3 regions of the Halobacillus litoralis genome follow, and region 3 is predicted to be linked to each of the others. Evidence: riboswitches for the same ligand, from Rfam matches in the RefSeq annotation. Region 3 holds a riboswitch; each other region holds the start of a gene.
What was found. Region 3 has a riboswitch for thiamine pyrophosphate ahead of tenA (thiaminase II). Riboswitches for the same ligand answer to the same signal wherever they lie in the genome.
Positions count from the first base shown of each region.

Region 1: linked by a shared signal. The riboswitch ahead of thiT (energy-coupled thiamine transporter ThiT) and the one ahead of tenA (thiaminase II) in region 3 are both predicted to bind thiamine pyrophosphate.
Region 2: linked by a shared signal. The riboswitch ahead of LC065_RS13230 (Ykof family thiamine-binding protein) and the one ahead of tenA (thiaminase II) in region 3 are both predicted to bind thiamine pyrophosphate.

Region 1 is NZ_CP129016.1:3,337,230-3,344,056, reverse strand. Features, by position in the region: gene zupT (zinc transporter ZupT) at 1-47, shown strand, start outside; gene LC065_RS17100 (YgjP-like metallopeptidase domain-containing protein) at 88-669, opposite strand; gene yfkAB (radical SAM/CxCxxxxC motif protein YfkAB) at 688-1,812, opposite strand; partial or broken gene LC065_RS17090 (SDR family oxidoreductase) at 2,017-2,923, shown strand; gene LC065_RS17085 (alpha/beta hydrolase) at 2,877-3,617, shown strand; TPP riboswitch at 3,699-3,798, shown strand; gene thiT (energy-coupled thiamine transporter ThiT) at 3,887-4,453, shown strand; gene LC065_RS17075 (phospholipase D family protein) at 5,155-6,603, shown strand.
Region 2 is NZ_CP129016.1:2,580,669-2,587,495, forward strand. Features, by position in the region: gene LC065_RS13210 (hypothetical protein) at 1-6, shown strand, start outside; gene LC065_RS13215 (energy-coupling factor transporter transmembrane component T family protein) at 71-832, opposite strand; gene LC065_RS13220 (ABC transporter ATP-binding protein) at 819-2,441, opposite strand; gene LC065_RS13225 (ECF transporter S component) at 2,438-3,016, opposite strand; gene LC065_RS13230 (Ykof family thiamine-binding protein) at 3,013-3,615, opposite strand; TPP riboswitch at 3,707-3,809, opposite strand; gene LC065_RS13235 (hypothetical protein) at 3,927-4,157, opposite strand; gene LC065_RS13240 (DUF420 domain-containing protein) at 4,341-4,862, opposite strand; gene LC065_RS13245 (RDD family protein) at 5,139-5,564, shown strand; gene LC065_RS13250 (hypothetical protein) at 5,570-5,866, opposite strand.
Region 3 is NZ_CP129016.1:1,114,085-1,120,911, forward strand. Features, by position in the region: gene LC065_RS05810 (threonine/serine dehydratase) at 195-1,160, shown strand; gene LC065_RS05815 (PucR family transcriptional regulator) at 1,178-2,848, shown strand; gene LC065_RS05820 (DUF3221 domain-containing protein) at 2,871-3,407, opposite strand; TPP riboswitch at 3,516-3,625, shown strand; gene thiW (energy coupling factor transporter S component ThiW) at 3,719-4,207, shown strand; TPP riboswitch at 4,213-4,318, shown strand; gene tenA (thiaminase II) at 4,361-5,047, shown strand; partial or broken gene thiD (bifunctional hydroxymethylpyrimidine kinase/phosphomethylpyrimidine kinase) at 5,044-5,856, shown strand; gene thiM (hydroxyethylthiazole kinase) at 5,847-6,605, shown strand; gene thiE (thiamine phosphate synthase) at 6,602-6,827, shown strand, end outside.

The DNA of each region.
Region 1 (6,827 bases), 1.7 Mb from region 3:
TTGCCGGTATGGCTGTCATGGCCTTGAGCCTTCTCTTATTCATATAAAAAAATGCCCAACAGGTATTGGCCTGTTGGGCATTTTTTGTTAACACGTTTTTTCATGGATAAGATCTTCGATGGTTTCTTGGATCTTCTGTTTGGACCTCTGGATCAGACGCCAGTTGAGATGAACGTGGTCATCCTCTTTCATTCCAAGCTTCAACTGGTCTTCTTCTGCGTGGATTTGCCAATCGGACAGCGTCGCAAATTTTTCACTGGCCTTACGGAATAGCCAATCGTTCACCTCTGATCGAAGGTGTTCGTTCGCTTCTTCCTCTGTCCATTTTTCAGGATAAGCAAAAAGGAAGGTTCCTTTTTGAAAAGCGAAGCGGACTTCATCCTGATGGTCGATCTTCAGCCGATAGGAGCGGCCAAGGTAAGCGATCTTTTCGTTTTCGGAAGCAGTAAGAGCATCAACGGCGTATAAATCTTCGTGCGTATGCTGCCATTTTTCCAGGATCCAGTCCGCTTTCTTCTCAACAAAAGCTTGGATTTTCGCTTCCTCTTTATGATGGGATACGGTCACTTTTACTCCATTCAAATCATCGAGGTAGATCTTAATAAAAGAGACGTCTTGCCTCTCTACCGTATAAGCTATGGTTTTGTTTCCGAAAGTAAGGGTCGGCATGGCGGTCTCCTTTCTACTTTATAACGTAATGTTCGTTTTCCGTTTTTGGAAATCGACCCCTTCATAGTACGTGTTCTTCACAAGCACATTCGGACCGAGGCACTTCACAGCAGGGCAGTGGCAGTTGAGACTCTGCGCCGTTTTGGTAGACAGCCAGTTTTCATAGGCATCGCCAAGTTTCGTGTCTTGAATGTTTCCGAGGCCGGGCTCGTCGCCGAAGTCTGTCACGATAATATCACCTGAGAAGATGTTCACGTTCAGGCGGGAGCGCCCGTCCGGATCGTTTCTTACCGTCACATTTTTTTCGCTGTACAGGCGCTTCAGCATATCGAGATCGTCTGGGGAAGAACTGCATGGATAGTACGGCAGTGTTCCAAACAACATCCACATGTTGTCATCCCGATGGTCAAGAAGCCGGTTGATGCCTTCCCGCATTTGTTCCAGGCTCAACGTCTCTAAGCTGCTGGCAAAATCCACGGGATACATCGGGTGAATCTCGTGGCGCGCACACTTCATTTCTTTGACATGATCATGGATGGATTCAAGGTAAGGGAACGTACGACGGTTGAGCATCGTTTCTGCTGAAACCATCACGCCTTCTTCAGAAAGCCGCTGCGAATTTTCCACCATACGATCAAAGAATTTCTTACGGTTTTCTTCGGAGGGTTTTCGTTCCATACGGGCAAACCCAGTATGGATAAATTCTTCGATCGTTCCCCAGTTGTGGGAAATATGTAAAACGTCCAAATAAGGAATGATCGGGATGTAACGCTCATAAGGAAGCGTCAAGTTCGAGTTGATTTGTGTCCGCACTCCGCGTTCATGGGCGTATTTCAGCAGAGGAACCACATAATTTTCTACTGATTTCTTAGACATCATCGGTTCTCCGCCCGTGATGCTCAGCGTCCTGAGGTGAGGGATTTCATCGAGACGCTTCCTGAGCAGGTCCATCGGCAGAGCCTCGGGATCCTTTGCTCCGAGCGTATATCCGACCGCACAGTGCTCACAACGCATGTTGCAGAGCGTCGTCGTCGTAAATTCAATATTCGATAACGTCATTTTTCCGTGTTCTTCCACGTCCATATACGCTTCCCACGGGTCATAAGATGGGATAAGCGCCTGAAGCTTCATGTTCGTACTCATAAAATATGAAACTTCCTTTCTATTCAAATTTATTCGGTCGATAACCTTTACCATTCTATCATTAATATGCCTAAAACCATACATTATGTATCGGAATAATACCGTGATCTGCCTGTACGGAGCTGTTTAGGTTTCCGGGAAAGAGGAGAATAAGGGTGTGACAGCGAATGATATGGGGTAACGATTAGCACAAGGGGGAGTCAGATTATGAAACAAACCGTACTCATTACAGGCGCATCCAGTGGATTCGGTTTCCATACAGCAGTGAAATGTGCCGAAAAAGGATTTCGTGTCATCGCCACGATGAGAAATGTACAAAAGGCAGCCGCCTACCAAACACTTGATGAGGAAGTACGCAACCGCATCGAAGTGTGGCCTTTGGATGTGACAGATGAAAAGTCCATCGCGCGTTTTTCAAAGAAAGTGAATACGCTGGAACGCCTGGATGTCCTCGTGAATAACGCGGGCTATGCGGTCGGTGGATTTCTTGAACAGGTGCCGCTTGAAACATACCGTAAGCAGTTTGATACGAATGTCTTTGGAGTGATTGCCGTTACGAAAGCGGTTCTGCCACTGATGCGTGCCCAGGGAAGTGGGAAGATTTTAAATGTCAGCAGTGTGAGCGGATTGATCGGTTTTCCAGGGCTTATCAGCTTATGTTTCATCCAAACACGCATTGGAGGGATTATCGGAAAGTCTCCGTTTCGAAGTGAAACCGTTCGGGATTGATGTCGCGCTGATCGAGCCAGGCTCTTATCAGACAAATATTTGGTCGACAGGACTTGAAATGCCGGAAGAAGTCCAGGACCCTGAATCTCCTTACGCCGATTACATAAAAGGGTTGTGGAATGCTTTGAACAGTGAATCACACGGCAACCCTCAGGACGTTTCTGATCTGATGACCGGACTGATGGAAAAAGAAACGCTCGTGAAACTCCGCTATCCCATCGGTGCCGGAGTGCGGGCGAATGTGTGGTTCAAACGTTTACTGCCGTGGAAGTGGCTGGAAAAAACGGTGTTACAAAAAATTCTAGGAAAAGAGAAAGCCAAAGGAGTGGGGTTGAATGGAAAAAGTGATACATGGAGCGGAGGAGATGCGCTTCGAGGGTAATGAAGTCGGCATTCTCGTCTCTCACGGGTTTACCGGGACAACACAGAGCATGAAGCCATTAGTCGAAGCGTATGCAAGGTCAGGTTATACCGTCTGCTGTCCGCGGTTGAAAGGGCACGGAACGACCCCAGAGGACATGGAATCGACCTCTCATATGGACTGGGTGCAATCCGTAGAAGAAGCTTACACCTGGTTGAAAGAAAGGTGTTCGAAAATATTTGTCGTCGGGTTATCGATGGGGGGAACCCTTGCGTTGTATATGGCGAGTGAACACCGGGATATTGAAGGCGTCATTCCGATCAATGCAGCTATCGATATACCAGCACTTGAAAATAGTCAGGGAATGGACGAACGATTTATAGATGCGATCGGTTCCGATATCAAGGATCCGGAAACCGTTGAACTGGCGTATGACCGCACGCCGGTGAAATCGATCGGGGAGCTCGTCACGTTGATGGGTAAAGTGAAGGACAGGCTTGACGAAATCCACTGCCCGATCATGATTTTCGTATCGGATGAGGATCACGTCGTTCCACCTCACAATTCAGAAGTCATATTCGAATCGGTGTTTTCTGAACATAAAGAGATCATCCATCTGGAAAACAGTTACCATGTGGCCACACTTGATTATGATAAGGATATGATCATCGAGCGCACGCTGGAATTTTTCCAAATGTACACGAACACGAAATGATTGCCCGGGAAATAGAAAAGGTTTTGTAATCTAGTAAAAAGTTTATTATAATAGAGACAAATCAAGAAAAGTAAACGGTATAAAGCCTTCAAGGGGAGCCTCCGGCTGAGAGTGAACATTTCGTTCTGACCCTTCGAACCTGTCAGTTAGCACTGGCGTAGGGATGGCGGCTTTTTTGATGGTGCAATGCAAAATTGGGACTCCTCCATCAGGAAGCTTCCCTATTTGGCGTTGCTTTTTTTGTGTCTTTTTTTAGGAGGAATGTTGAAATGAGAAATCGTCGCGTTTTATTTCTCGTAGATGTTGCGATCTTTTCAGCACTCGCATTATTGTTGGATATCATCCCGTTTTTATCTTTTAAACTGTGGGCGCAGGGAGGATCAGTTTCGTTTTCGATGGTCCCTGTGTTTATCATGGCCTTTCGCTGGGGCTTGAAAGGGGGCGTCACCACCGGCCTGCTACTAGGAATCTATCAAATCATGACTGGCGCCTATATTATGACCCCTCTCCAGGCGTTTCTGGACTATGTCGTTGCCTTTGCTGTAATTGGAGGGGCTGGTTTAGTGGCGAAGCCGCTATGGAATGCGATCAAAGCGAAAGAGTCCCGTCGATTGGTCGGATGGATCATTGTCGGCTGCCTGATCGGAAGTGTGCTGCGCTTTTTTGGACACTTTTTTGCAGGCATCGTTTTTTACGGCGAGTTCGCCCCGGAAGGTCAGCCGGTCTGGTTGTATTCCCTCGTCTATAATGGTGGATACATGCTGCCCGCGTTCATCTTAAGCAGTATCGTCGTCAGTCTCCTATTCGTAAAACGACCAAAACTATTAAGCCATTAACAAAAAACCCCCCTCTCAATGCTCCGACATCGAGAGGGGGTTTTTTAATTAAAATTCATAAACTCTACCGATTGTGGAAGACTCAGCTTCGAGATAACCGGGGCTCGTTTGCCGTATAGGAATTCGGGGGTGGTTGGGAAGCAACTCGCTTTCCTGTGGGGGAGTGGCGAGCTTCCTCGGGCTAACGCCCTGCGGGATCTCGCCGATCTCCTTTCTCCCACGGGAGTCTCGCAGCTTCCCAACCACCCCATTCGATGTAAGTGAGAAACGAACCCCTTTACCAAGTTGGATTTTTTCCACTATCCCACTGTTGGAAGCATAAAGAGCTCGGTATCAAGCTCTCAGAATTCAAACACTTAGGCAGGGGGGGTATATTCATACCCTCACCAAACGGAATGACTGCTTATTCGAGAAGTGGTTTCGAGACACTCATTAGGTAAAGGGGCGGAGGGAAACGGTGAGACTCCTATGGGGTGTGCGGGACAGGTGAGACCCCGGAAGGCGTAGCCTGAGGAGGCTCACCGCCCGCCCCATGGAAAGCGAACTGTTTCCCGGAGGGCCTATCCACCTTCAAACATCTCGAAACTGAGTCTTCAAGAATCTCAATACACTGCACGAATTTATTTTTTTCTCCGATCAAGGTTTGAAACGGGCCATTATAGTGAAAATAAAATAAGCACTCAAGTTGAGGAGGCTACATAATGAACCGTTTAAAACGGATTGGAAAAAGCAAGTGGTTTTGGATCATCGTCATCATTATCGCTATTTTAAGTGTCATGATTGCTTATCATACTTCATGGAAAGCTCTGCCTGAGGGGATTTCTTATGAAGGAGAAACGCACCAGATGGAAAACATCGAGTTTTTCCGTGATTTAACATACGAAAATGAAGCAGGCAAGACAGTACATGACCTACAGGTTTTTGAAGAGATCAACCAGACGATCTCGGAAGCTGAGGACTTTATTGTAGCGGATATGTTTTTATTCAATGGCTACACGAACGGAAAAAACGAGTTCCCGAAGATATCCGAAAATTTAGTGGACGCCATTCTAAAAAGAAAAGAGGAAGTTCCTGATTTGAAGGTCGTTTTCATAACGGACCGGATCAATACGGTTTATGGATCGTATGAGTCGGAGACAATCAAACGCCTCGAGGATGGCGGGGTCGATGTAGTTTTGACCAATTTGAATAAGTTGAGAGATTCGAATCCTTTATACTCGAGCGTTTGGCGGCTTTTGTTTTCATGGATGGGTACTGGAGACAACGGATGGATCAGTAACCCTATGGCCAAAGAAGCTCCAGATGTAACGCTCAGGTCCTATATGAAATTGTTGAACATCAAAGCGAATCATAGGAAAATTCTCGTCACAGAGAAAAATGCGATTGTCTCGACAGCGAATCCCCACGATGCCAGTGGTTATCATGAAAACGTCGCCTTCAAGATGACGGGGCCGATCATCAAAGATATTTTAGAAGCTGAAGAAGCGGTGGTTAACTATTCAGGTGAGGCTGATTTTCCTGATTATGAAAATCGTGATTGGGAGGAGCAGGAAGGGCCGATCACTACACAGTTTGTCACAGAAGGAAAGATCTACAGATCGATTCTTGAAGAATTCTCCAAAGCTGGTAAGGGGGACACCGTCTGGCTTGGTATGTATTACTTAGCCGATAAAAAAATCATGAATTCCATCGATGAAGCAGCCAACCGTGGAGCTACGGTGAACATTGTGATGGATCCAAACAAAAAGGCGTTTGGTCATGAAAAAACCGGCATTCCCAATTTACCTGTGGCTGCCGAGTTACAGAATTTAGGTAACGAAAATATTCATTTGCGGTGGTATGATGTCAATATTGAGCAGTACCATACGAAGATGCTGTATATCGACCATCCTGAGGAAGATGTCATCATCGCCGGGTCGGCGAACTATACGCGTCGTAACCTTTCCAACTTAAACCTGGAAGCCGATGTTGTCATCAAAGGGAATGGGGAAGAGCAAGTGTTCCATGATGTCAATGATTACTTCACCCGAATATGGAGCAACGAAGAGGGACATTATACGGCAGATTATAAAGAATACCAGGACAATTTAACATTCATCCGTTATGCCACCTACTACTTGCAGAAGTGGACATGGTTTACCACATACTAATAAAAAGGGAGCGCACATACCGTGCGCTCCTTCTTTTTATCATAAGGTTTCTGCTTTGGACGGGTTCCTTACAATCAAAAGAACTTTCCCTTCATCCAAGTCTTCTTCGTATTCTTCTGCTTACTGTTTAGAAAGGCCAATCGTATTGGCGTTGACGTTTTTGGCGATGCGGTCGGTATTATAGCTGCTACGGTATGAAATGTACCCGGTTAGATGTGGATGAA
Region 2 (6,827 bases), 1.5 Mb from region 3:
GAATAGACAATAGCAAACAGCCCCCGGCTAAAAACCGGAGGCTGTTTCATGTTACAGCTGTCCATCATACCTAGGAAAAGTAACCGAAATAGACCGAGACCGCAATCGTCGCCCCGAGCATCCCGAACATCATCACCGGGAAAAGCCAGTCTTTCCGCTGCACCTTCATCGGACGGTAAAACGTGCGGGCCTTCGCACCAGTGAATCCTTTCGATTCCATCGCAATCGCTGTTCGTTCCGCTTTCCGTATCGCACCGGCCAGGAGGGGAATCGCGAACCGTTGATACTGAAGAAGTTTTTCCTTCCACGAATCCGGCCGGTTGACCCCGCGGATGCGGTGCGCCGCACGAATCTGTTGGAATTCTGTCTTCAACATCGGGAGAAAGCGATACCCGGCCAGCACGCCGTAAGCGATTTTCGGTGGCAGCTTCAACTGTTGGATCAAACTCAAGATGAAATGGACCATGTTTGTCGTGAAAAGGAACAGCAGCGACAAACTGGCAAACGCAAGGACCCTCAGACCCAGAGCCGTCGCTGTCCAAATGTCTTCCGTTGGGAACTTCATCCCGAGGAATGAAACGGTTTCGGAAGTCGCGGAGGCGGTGTCCGAAAAGACGATCGTCGTCCAGAACATCCCGAAAGCGAACAGAGTGAACGGAATGAAATAATACAGGTAGTATCTTTTTTTGAATGTCCCGAACAGGAAGGTGACAAGGACGGTCCACACGATGTAGAGCAAAGGCGTGACCGGATCGAATACGAAAGCGAGGAGGAAGACGGTACCGATGATCGTCAAAGCTTTGACGGTCGGATTCAAGTCATGAAGAAACATACGCAGTCTCCTCTCGCTTCAAAACGGCTCGCTTCCATTGTTCTCTCGGAGGCAGTTCCAGGTTTTGGTCGGCCAAATCTGGACGAGCCCAGAGTTCTTCCGGCTGACCATCGAAACTGAGTTCGCCTTCGTTCATGACCAGCACTCTTGTCGCGTATTTGTCCACGAGCTCCATATCATGCGTGATCATGACGATCGTCGTCCCGTTTTCATGTTTTTCTTTCAAGAGCGACATCAAATCTGAGGTCGACTTTTCATCCTGCCCGAACGTCGGTTCATCAAGGAAAAGCATACTCTGATCTTCGACAATCATCGTTGCGACACTCAAACGCCGTTTCTGTCCCTGGCTGAGAAGGAAAGGATGCTGATCCTCCAATCCATCCAGCCGGCAGAACTTCAGTGTTTCTTCGACGATCCTGGTCCATTCCGCTTCCTTCATTCCTGCATGCCGGAGACTGAAGGCGACTTCCTCATAGACGGTATCCGTAATGAACTGGTGTTCCGGGTTCTGGAAGACATACCCGATCTCATGCCGCATTTCATTCTCTTTCCATTTCTTCAAGGAGCGGCCGTGCAGGGAAACCGTCCCCTTGCTCGGAGGCTGGATGCCCGCAAGGATTCTCGATAAGGAAGATTTCCCGCTCCCGTTTTCCCCGACGATCGCCACCCATTCCCCCTCATGAAAAGTGACATGGATGTTTTGCAAAATCGACTTCCAGTGCACATCCTCTGCTTTCAACAACACTTTCCCAACAGATTCTGATGGAGGGTTTTCTGGTGAAGCACAGGCCGGCATTTCTCTGATGTGAAGCGGGTAGGGAGGCGTCCATTCCTGTTCCAGAGCTGTCCTTGTTGCGTAATGAAGCTGGATGCCCATCTCATGAATGTCCCGGGCGTAGGTTTTCAAGTGGTCGTGAAGCGGACCATCGTGGGCGATCTCTCCCTTTTCATTGATGATGAGGACCCGTTCCAACAAGTCGAGCCAGCCTTCCAGCTTATGCTCGATGACAAGCAGGGTGAAAGACCGTTGCTCTTTCAAATTTTTCAAAAGATCGATGAATTCCTGCCTCGCCACCGGATCCAAATTCGCTGTCGGTTCATCGAGAATCAGCACTTCAGCCTCCATCGCAAGGATGCAGGCAAGAGCGACTTTCTGCTTCTGACCGCCGGAAAGCTCGGAGATGTTCGCCGTTTTGTAAGCTTCCATCCCGACTGAGCGTAAAGCCGTATCTACTTTTTTTACCATCGATTTATAAGGGGTATTCAAGTTTTCAAGCCCGAAGGCTACTTCATCTTCAACGGTGATCATGCAGAACTGCGTCTCCGGATCTTGGAAAACGACGCCGACATTCTGCGCCATTTCACCGGCGGGGTAGGCGTCGGTCCTCTGTCCTTTCACATGGACTTCTCCCTCCATGGAACCGTCAAGTTCCCTCGGGTAGAGACCGTTCAAACAGTGGGTGAGTGAGCTTTTCCCCGACCCACTCGGACCCAGGATCAGCATGTTTTCTCCTTTTTCGATGGAAAAATTCAGACAGGACAGCACTGGTTTCTGCCTTTCCTCATAATGGAGGGTGAGATCCTCGACGCGTATCACTTCCTGACTCATGCCGCGTGCTTCCTTCGGTGTTCTTTTCCGAGAGCGAAGCTTGAAAGGACACCTGTCTTCGCTAGGGCGTCACTGAGTGCTTTGCCTGCGACACCGGAGATGATGGCGCCGCTGATGATGCGGGTGATGAACATGGCGAGGACGTACCCTGTACTGAGTGCTGCGTAGCCGGAAAGGAAGTAACCCCAGACGAAGCTGAACACCGCAGCCATCACCCCGGCAAGCATGAGGGTGAACAGGTCATAACGCTTGTACCTCGTCATGGCGAAGGCAGACTCTGCCCCGAGCCCCTGGATCATCCCTGAAACAAGAAGCATCGGACCGACCGCATTGCCGAGCAGTACTTCGACCGCGGCCGCAATCGTTTCGGATAAAAACGCAGCACCGGGTTTGCGGATGATGTAAGCGGCGATGATCGATACGATGAACCAGATACCAAAGATGAGATCATAGCCGATCGGTCCGAAAAAGCCGACGAGGATTTTCCCGACCGGAAGGAAGGCCAAGTACACGACCGCAAAGACGACAGATAGGACGGACATGACGACGATTTCTTTCAGTTTCCAGCTGTTCATGAGTGCTCATCCTTATGAGAAGGGCTGTTGGCAGAGACCGTTACGGTCATCACGGTATGAGAAGATCCGCTCGCTTCCGTCTCCCTGAACACATCCTCAAGTCCTGTGAAAATGTCGCGCGTATCCCCGTCGAGGCGGGTGGAATAGTGGGCAGGAGTGACTTCGACGCCTTTTTCTTTCATCGCTTCGATCTGACGGTAAATCGTGTCCATATAATCGCCGCCACCCATCGGATACAGGGAGAACTTCGCCGCAATGCGCTGTTCGATGTCCTTGGATTGTGGCTTGTTCAATACTTCCTCTGATTCATCCATATGGACATCTCCGGACGAATCTCCCGGACAGCCGATGGAAAAAGTCCCTTGAAAAGCGACATGGACGCCCGTTTTCGCAATATGTAACAGAATCGCTTCGGTGACATCGAAGACGTGCTCCATCCGGCCGCGCACCGTCGTTGTGACGTCGTCCGTTTTCATCCACACTTTCGAGCTGTCCACCTCACGTAAGCTCGCTTTGATATAATCCACGAAGTTGTCCGACATCGGGTGCACGGAAAAAGAGCACCCCGCGATTCTTGAAGTTCCACAGTTGTTTTCCATTTCTAATTCCTCCTTTTTTTGAGCACAAAAAAACTGCATCCCACGGGAATGCAGTCTACCAATCATAAAGGAAGAACCAGTCAGGTCCTTGTGAATGACGACCGCACTTCCCCACGCTAGTATTATCTAGTTCGGGTTCCAAGGGTCGGAATTTCTCCTCTCAGCCGCTTCAAGCAGCTCCCCTAGTGCAAAACGCGTATGCAGTTCTTGTCCATTGCTTCCATCGTAGCCGAGAGTCATAGATTTGTAAACCATCTTTTTCTAGAAAATAAAAGGACCGGTTCCCCCAGAGGGCGGACCCGGTCCATGCCTTATGCTTTCGACAAGCGCAACTTCATTACGTTCTGATTTATGAAACAATCAATATACGGTACGCGTTCATAAGGATAATAAGTGACGGAGGTCGGCGTCAATTCCATTAGTTGATACAGGTCCTCCGTGGAAGCCACATCATTCAACACTAATTGGACGTCTTCACCAGTCAACGAGGAGAACTTGGCCGAAGTGTAACCTTCATTTTTCATAAATTGGAGTAAATCCATAGTAGTCTCCTTATTATCTGACCTTGAACATTAAATTTTCCCTGAATAGCAAATCTTGAAACATAAATCTTTAAAAATCAATTGGCGACAACTCTCTAACTGCTATTCTACTATAATAAGAGGTAGGAAGGAAGCAAAGAATTTCGACAATAAAACAGGCGCTTCGCCGCGCCTGTTCGTTCTTCAATAATAAGGGGAAATCATCAAGTAGACGATGACTCCGGTAAGACTGACATACAGCCATAACGGCATCGTCCATCGTGCGATTTTCCGGTGCTTGTCGACCTTCATCGCAAGCCCGCGGAACAATGTAAGCAGGGCAAGAGGCACGATGAGTGCAGCCAGTACGATATGGGTGATCAAAATGAAATAGTAGATCCCAGCAACAATTCCTTCACCGCCGAACGATGTCGACTCCGCCATCGAATGGTACGTCAGGTACGAAACAAGGAAAAGAGCCGTCGACGTGAAAGCAGCGAAAATGAAACGCTTGTGCCATTTCACGTTTTTTCTGATGATCATGAACAGCGCCGCCGTCAGGAAAACGAACGTAAAGGAATTCAAGACCGCATTCAGGAGGGGAAGGAGTTTAATATTGAACCCGAGATCCCCGTCAACATTCGGTAAAAACAATAAGGCCACAACGATAAGGTTAATGGCGATGGAAAGCCCCACGACCCATGGGACGTAATTGAATTTATTCATGGTATCGATCCTTTCTCAAAACTCTTTATATAGAATCCTAGTTAAGTATAAAGAAAGTGAGGGGAGAATGCTATGACAGAAAACGCACAATTTGTCGAATGAGCACATCCGTTTGAAAGATCTCCGGGAATTTGGTCGTAGGCAGGGATGAAAGAAGAAAAGGCGTTGACAAAGAGATGGGGCAAAAGCTCCATCTCTTTTTCGTCGTTCTGGGTGAATGGGCAAACCGATGACGACGAAAACCCATAGGATACTACACAGAAAGGAGGGACTTCTATGTCTGAAAGAAACTTGTTCCTCAGATTCATAGGCACAGGCCTTGAACTTATCGTATCCGGCTTCCTCGCCATCCTCTACACAGCAACACAGGACACAGGCCGCGGATTCGATCCGAACCCCGTCTTTTGGAAAGCCTTCATCATCATCCATGTAGCCCTTCTCATTGTCATTCCGCTACTTGCGAAAGGGAGGACGATCGGCATGCTGTTGACGCACCTCACCATCGAAACGAATTCAGGCAAGCCGCTGAACATCATGCAGATTTTCATCCGTGTCATTCTGGGGTTCGGTCCGGTCATCCTTACCCAGGGAATGTGGTACTGGATTTCATTCGTCACCGGTTTGATGGATTCGAAAGGGAGAGGGTGGAGTGAGATCATCTCTTTTACGACGATCAAATGGAAAGAGCCTCCGTTGGAATAAGAGGCTCAGGCTACCGCGGCTTTCCGGTATCGGAACAGGCGTGCCCCTATAAAAATGAATGTGATCAACACAAGGATCCACATCGCATCACGGTAAGTAGAATAGGATAGGGACTGGATCCAGTCATGATAAAGTTCAAGGGCGAGCCAGCCGATAGGGAAGATTGGTGCCGCTTTTGCATAGGAAGCGTTCAGCACCGCCTTTCCTTCTTCCGTTTTTCCCTTCCTGCCCCAAGTAAAGCGTAAAAGATACACGAGCGTTACTAGGAAGATCGGGGTCAAAAAAAGCCCTCCAAACATCATATTTATTTCTCCTTTCTTATCTATTGGTTTGATCCAAGGATTCACCCAAGGGATTTCTTTGTCTTTTTAGGCTACTGTTAAAGTACTGGCTAAGGTGATATCTACAGTCATGATAATAACCTCAGATAGAGAATCCTAATGAGCAGGAGATCCGTTCGATTTTTCAACAGATTATACGTTCTTTTGAGCTGGAAGGTTTCATGAATTCCTGAATATTCCTGTTTTTTATGGAAAGGAAATCCGGTCCGGGGTAACCAAGTGACAAACGTAAACACGAGGAAGATGATGTTCAAAGTCTTTACTATTAGAAGATAGGCGAATAGTTTAAAAGATTAGGTGATGAACAACGCGTAAGCATGGTTAATGAATACATAAGTATTGCTTTTTATGGTCAGCTATACCATCCCGGATCCTTACGTATACGTTCGACGTTAATCGATCAGAACTAGTGAAACATAAAGCACCTGCATTCTATCAAATTATAGACGCTTAGGCTTTTTTCTATTCCTATCAAGTTCCATTTATCTGCATGATCCAACTGTAGCTGAAGAAGCGGTGGATAATTTTACCTAGTAGGCTGTCGAACAGGCACCCACTACATTCTTGCATACGATGATAGTAAAAAGTATTAAGAGAGTGATAGTATGTATAACAAACAATACAAGGAGTGCTGTAACTATTGTGGATTAGCACTATGCTGCTGCCGATGCGGTCCTCATCCACCTAAATGTTCGAAGCGCTCTAAAGGGTACTTTCTTTGCTGTATGACATGTAAAAAGGGACCGTGCTGTTGCATGTGCCATTTTGGAATACAAAACACTTACCCTTTGTGCCAAGGCTGCAGGCTTCCTGTCTGTTGCTGTAAGAAAGCATCACCATTTCCTCCTAAACCGATTGTATGTCCGCCTTCTAGATTCAAAAAGATATTCATACAGGATGGGCAGGATCAATTTTTAGGGGA
Region 3 (6,827 bases):
GGGAAGAGCGAATCGCGTCAAAGGAAAACCGCATACCATCAAAGGGTGAAAGTCTCACACCAAAGAACACCGCTTGACCCGAGTGAAAATATAGAGGTTAACTCTTTAAACATAAGAGCTTGTTCCACTATAATAAAAATAACTGAATATTCTAAACTCAAGACCACAGATTTTATAGAAGGAGGACGTTATGAATGAGCAGCCTTTCCTTCAGAGATGTTTGGGAAGCGAGGAAGCGCATATCTTCGTTTGTCCATCCCACTCCTATCCTGTATTCAGAACCTCTCTCTGAGCACATAGAGGGGCACGTTCACTTGAAGCTGGAGCATTCCCACCCGACGGGTTCATTTAAGCTCCGAGGGGCAGCAAACAAAATCTTATCTTTGGAAGATAAGGATTTAAAAAAAGGTGTGACCACTTTTTCAACAGGAAATCACGGGATTTCTGTTGCGTATGTAGCAGCAGAGTTAGGAATTCCTTGTACGGTGTGTATATCGAATCGTGTTCCGAAGGCGAAGGTGAACCGTCTGAAAAAATTGAACGCTTCGGTGGAAGTCGTCGGAAGCAGTCAAGATGAAGCAGAAGCACGGTGTACTGAATTGGAAAGAGAGGAAGGGATGACAGTTATCAAGCCTTTTGATGATCGGAAAATCATTGCCGGTCAGGGTACAATCGCGCTTGAAATTATGGAACAGTGTCCTGAGGTGGATGAAGTGATTATTCCTTTGTCTGGAGGTGGATTGTTGTCCGGTATTGCTTTTGTAATGAAGTCGATTGAACGTTCTATACAAGTAACAGGAGTGACGATGAAGAAGGGGGCCGTCATGCAGGAAAGTCTGACGAAGGGTAAACCTGTGATTCTTGAGGAGTCTTATACCTTGGCAGACAGCCTGCTTGGAGGAATCGGGACAGAGAACCGTTACACATTTCCAATGACGAAAGCTTATATGGATAAGGGAGTGCTTGTGGAAGAGGCACACATTGAAGAAGGACTGATCTTCATCCTTGAGCACCATAAGATGGTCGTGGAAGGAGCGGCCGCAACGGGAATCGGGCACGTCCTTCATTGTAATGAGCTACGAGGGGAAAATGTGGTTGTGGTCATGAGTGGAAACAATATCGACCATGATGTGGTTACAGATCTTTTGGCTAAATCGTAAGTGGGGGAGGAGTGGAGATGGGGGTTGCGGTGGAGGCAGTCTTAAAACTTCCAGTTCTTGAAAAAGCAAAAGTGCAGACAGATGTGTACAATCGCCAGGTGGACTGGATCTCGGTGATTGAAACACCTGTGGAGAACTTTGTGAGGAATAATGAATTTGTACTAAGTACAGGGGTTGGTTGTGGGGACGATGTATTGGCACTGGAAGGGTATGTAGAGGATGTCATCCGATCGGAGGCTTCTGTGCTGGCTTTTGCCACTGGGCGTCATTTGTACAAAATTCCCGACCGTGTGTTAAAGCTTGCGGAGAAACACGAGTTGATCGTGATGGAAATTCCATGGGAGGTCCGGTTCGGAGATATTTTACAGGACGTTTTAAGGTTGATCAGTGAGGAAAACCGCCAGGAGCAACAACGGACGGAAGAGATTCGACAGGAGTTGATCAACTGTGTCCTGAATGGAAAAGGGCTGCAGGAGATCACATCAATCATCTACCAGAACACAGGCATTCCGACGGCCATCAGTGATCATAACAAACAGATCCGGGCGAACCAGTACTTTGACCGTTATTATATCGATGTCTTAAATGGGCATGAACTTTCCCAGGAAGGGATCCTTGTGGAAACAAAAATGGACAGTGATCACCCGCTCCGCCATTACATTGAAACCTACGAAATAGGAGATCAGAAATGCTATCAGCTTACCATTTTATCGAACTATAAGAAACAGGGATATATCCTGTTTAAGCCCAAGGACGAAAAGGATCTAACATGGGTGAACCTTCACATTTTGGAGCATGCGCTGACAGCTTGTGCCTTATATTTCGTAAAAGAGAACGCCATTGAAATGACTGAAATAAGGCTTAAGGATAACTTTTTGCTTGATTTAGCCAAGCGGGAGAGGGAAATGGACAGAGCTCTGTTATCAAAAGCACAGCTGCTTGGCTATGACCTGGAGAAGCCCTATATTTGTCTTGTCGGCCACATCCGTTTCGTACAGCCGGAGGAGGAACGCTCCTCTTCAACGATGCCTCAAGTCAAATCGTCATCGATCAACAGTCGGAATTATTACATTCAGAAGGAAGTCACCCATGCAGGGGATGCGCTGCACAGGAGGACGATGACCACTTTTGATGAAGGGGAGGTGATCGTATATTTGGAAACGGATCGCCTGGATTACGGCGAAACCGCGAATCAGTTTCTCGATCTGATTGAGCGGAGGCTTCATGAGTTATTGAAAGGGATTACGATTAGCTGGGGTATTTCCTGTCATAAAGGTGGGTATCAGTTTTTTCATAAAAGCTATGAAGAGGCGGAAACGGCTTTGAAAATCGGTCAGCAGCATGAAGAAGGGGAGCGGACGTTTTTCAGTGATACAAGAATGAATCGCCTGCTCATGGCGCTGTCCCACGAAGAAGAAATCGGAGCGATTGTTTCAGATACATTAGAAAAGCTGATAGATTATGATCAGAAACGGCAGACAGAACTGATTCATACGTTTATGGTCTACAATAAATACAACAGCAATGTCAGCCAGACGGCCCGTGCGCTGAATTTGCACCGGCAATCTTTGCTGCACAGATTGAGAAACATTGAACATTTGACCGGACTATCTCTTCTCAATGCTGATGACCTCTTTTTGCTGGAGCTTAGCGTAAGGTTATGGCTTTTGAAAAAAGTGGATGCATAGAGCGCTCCCTCAGGATAGCGCTCTATTTTTCATCTTTGACGGTCGTTTTCCATTCGCCCTGATTTGTCCCACGTCGGTCCAATTTGACAGTCCACTGGTCGGATTCTTCATCAAAAGAAAGCAGAGAAACGATCAGCACATCTGTCTGTTCTGGTTCTGTCTCGGATAAAGCTGTAGAAAGAGCCTCGGAAGCTTTTAAATCCGCTCCCTGCACTTCACTCATTTCGAGCTCCTGGACTTTTTCAGCAGTGGCTTTTTCGGGATAGGATTCAGCGATATCTCCGTCCACCCAGACTTCGACCTGTTTGCCGACCCACAAGCCTTCAGGAGCTCCAGATACCCACATGGCACGTCCTTCCTCCCCTGATCCATCATCCATCGGGGTGACAACCAGGATGCTATCCTCCTCTTGATCCATCACAAATCCACTCATGTCCGGATCGGAGACTTCTGCTTCCACTTCATTCTGGTCTACTTCTTCTGTCTTTGAGAGTCCACATGCACTAAGGGATAAAAAGAAAACCATGAATATACCAAGCATCCATCTCATTTTCATCATTCCCACACTCCTTATCTTCTTTTGTTGACGTTTGATCGGGAGGAAAAGTTTCACATGACAGAAACATCCAACTTTGTTATGATGAAAATCACCAAGCGAATAAGTTTATGAAACTACTAGGGGAGCCTGAATGGGCTGAGAGGAAAGCGAGCAAGCTTTCTGACTCTTACGAACCTGATCTGGTTAATGCCAGCGGAGGGAAGTAGTCTGACGATACGTGTATCGACTTACTGCATACCAGGCCAGGTCCTCTAAGGATCTGGCTTTTTTATTTGTTTCCATTCAACTCCCATACGGAAAGGTGGTGGAATATGAAAAACACAAAGTTACTCACAACGATGGCTGTACTTGTTGCCATTGGAACGCTCGGGGCTCAATTTCTCTGGTTCCCGGCTGGAATTGCAAAAGCTTATCCTGTCCAACATGCGGTTAATGTGGTCGCGGCGGTGGTGCTTGGACCCGTCCCGGCGGTCATGATTGCTTTTGTCATCGGGCTCTTACGTTTTTTATTAGGGCTCGGCACCTTTCTTGCTTTTCCGGGCGGAATGTTTGGTGCATTGTTGGCAGGGCTTTGTTACCGGATGTTTGAAAGAAAAAGTTCTGCGGTGATTGGTGAAGTGCTGGGCACTGGAGTCATCGGGGCTTTGGCATCTGTCCCGATTGCAAATGTCTTGATGGGAAGTTCAGCTGGTGTTTTTGCGTTTGTTCCTTCTTTTGTCGTAAGCAGTGTCTCGGGAGCATTGATTGCTGCCTTCATTTTATCACGAGTGAAAGTTGAAAAGATGATCTTACAACCATAATACACGGAAACTGCTAGGGGCGCGAGTATTCGCTGAGATAAGGACATATTCCTTGGTCCCTCAATACCTGATCCGGGTCATGCCGGCGGAGGGAAGTAGTAACAATCCCCTTCTGTCCTCTAGTAGCTTCCGAGAATAATAGGAGGCTCTATCATGTCTTTTTCCAATCAATTAAGAAAAGAAAATCAGGATATCTATCAAAGAATCTTCTCCCATCCTTTTATCCAAGGCATCGGAAAAGGGGAGGTTCCAAAAGAAGCCCTCATTCACTATATCAAGGCTGATTATGAGTATTTGAATGCCTTTATGCACGTCTATGGAATCGCGATTTCCAAGTCTCCTTGCAGGGAAGACATTCAATTGTTTAATGAACAAATCGATTTTGTATTAAACAGTGAAGTTCACCCTCACAACAATTTTTGTGAACAAATTGGCGTTCCCTATGAAAAACTGCAAGGGTATCCATTGCCGCCGACCGCTGATCACTATATTAAACATATGCTTTTTCATGCCCATCATGGAAACTTGGGTGAAATAGTAGCAGCTTTGCTCCCGTGCCCTTGGACCTATTATGAAATCGGGATGGAGCTGATGAACACCTATCATCCAGAACCTGATCACCCCTTCCTCCCGTGGATTGAGTTTTATGCCAATACGGAAGTGAAGAGTCTGACGGCAGTGTTATGTGAACGGCTTGATCAGTGTGCTGAACGTGCGTCTGAACTGGAAAAGCACCGGATGAGAGAAGCCTTCCGAAAAAGTTGTCAGCTGGAATACGCCTTTTGGGATATGGCTTACACACAAGAGCAATGGCCTTGTGAAAAGGAGGGTGTGAGATGACGAAAGTATCATGTGCGTTGACGATCGCCGGAACAGATCCGAGCGGAGGAGCGGGTATTCAAGCAGACTTGAAAACGTTCCAGGAGCTGAAGAGTTACGGCATGAGTGTTGTGACCTCAGTTGTTTCTCAAAATACGACAGGTGTGAAGGATGTCCACCACCTCCCGGAAAACTTTATTATGAGTCAACTGAAAGCTATTTCTGAAGACATGCCTGTTCATGCATTGAAAACAGGAATGATTGCAAACAAGAATATGATGAGAGTCATTAGTGAATGGTTGGATGAGGTAGAGGCTCCTTACGTCATGGACCCTGTCATGGTTGCCCAGAGTGGGGACCCGTTGATTGAAAAAGAAGACCAGCGCTATTTGAAAGAATATCTTGTACCAAAGACATCGCTTGTCACTCCCAACATTCCGGAAACGGAAGTGCTTGTTGGAGGGAAAATTGAAACTGAAGCAGATATGAAAGAAGCGGCTGAAGCAATCGTGAAAGACTTAGGTGCGGATGCGGCCCTTGTGAAAGGGGGCCATCTTAATGGAAGAGCGGTTGATTTTTTATATGATGACGGGCGTGTCTATGAATTTGAATCCGAACGTATTGATTCTTCAAATACGCACGGCACAGGGTGTACGTATTCAGCAGCCATTACGGCTTACCTGAGCTAGGGGCACGCTTTGCCACAAGCTGTCAAAGAAGCCAAATACTTTGTAACAGAAGCGATTCGCCACTCTTTCAACTTAGGAAAAGGAAGCGGACCGACCAATCATTTTGCTTTACGTGAGGAGGTTTTCAACAAATGGCTGTAAGTGTTATCGATAGAGTAAGAGAAAAACGGCCACTGATCCATCACATTACGAATTCGGTCGTCATGAATTTTACAGCGAACGGACTTCTTGCTTTCGGCGGATCCCCGATTATGGCTACTGCTAAACAGGAGGTTGAAGATGTCACCCGATTGTCTCAAGGGCTTTTATTGAATATCGGGACGCTTCATGAAAACAAGGTGGAAGCGATGATTCTTGCAGGGAAAGCAGCGAATGAGATCGGCATTCCGATCGTCCTCGATCCTGTCGGCGCCCCTGCAACCCGCTATCGTTCAGAGGCATGCCAGCGAATCTTGCAGGAGGTGAAGCCGACCGTCATTAAAGGGAATGCCGGGGAACTCGCCCATCTCGTCGGTCAGGATGTGGAAACGAAAGGGGTAGACTCAACAGGGAAAGCTGACCTTGAATCCATCGTTCGCCTGGTAGCAGAAAAATACCAAACTGGAGCCGTCTGTACAGGTGAAAGGGATCTCGGATGCATGAGAGGAGAGGTTTTTGTCAACGAAACGGGTCACCCGCTTCTTGCTCAAATTACAGGATCCGGCTGTTTGTTAGGTTCCTTGCTTGCAGCAGGCTTATCTGTAAAAGGTGAGCCTAAAGTGAAGGTTTTGGGAACATTAAGCCATTATGGCCGGGCGGCCGAACATGCTGCGGCTCATCCTGATGTGAAAGGACCAGGGACATTCATTCCGAGGTTTGTCGATGCTTTATCCATGGGGGATAAAACATGAAAGCTTCTATTCTTAGAAAATACTTCGTTATGGGCAGTCAAAACTGTAACAAAGATCCATTGAGCATTTTGGATGAAGCGATCCAAGCCGGAATTACATGCTTTCAGTATAGAGAAAAAGGGGAAGGGGCACGAACTGGAGAAGCGAAGTACAGTCTCGGCCATAAGATCCGCCAACGTTGTGCTGAAGCAGACATTCCATTTATCGTCAACGATGACGTTG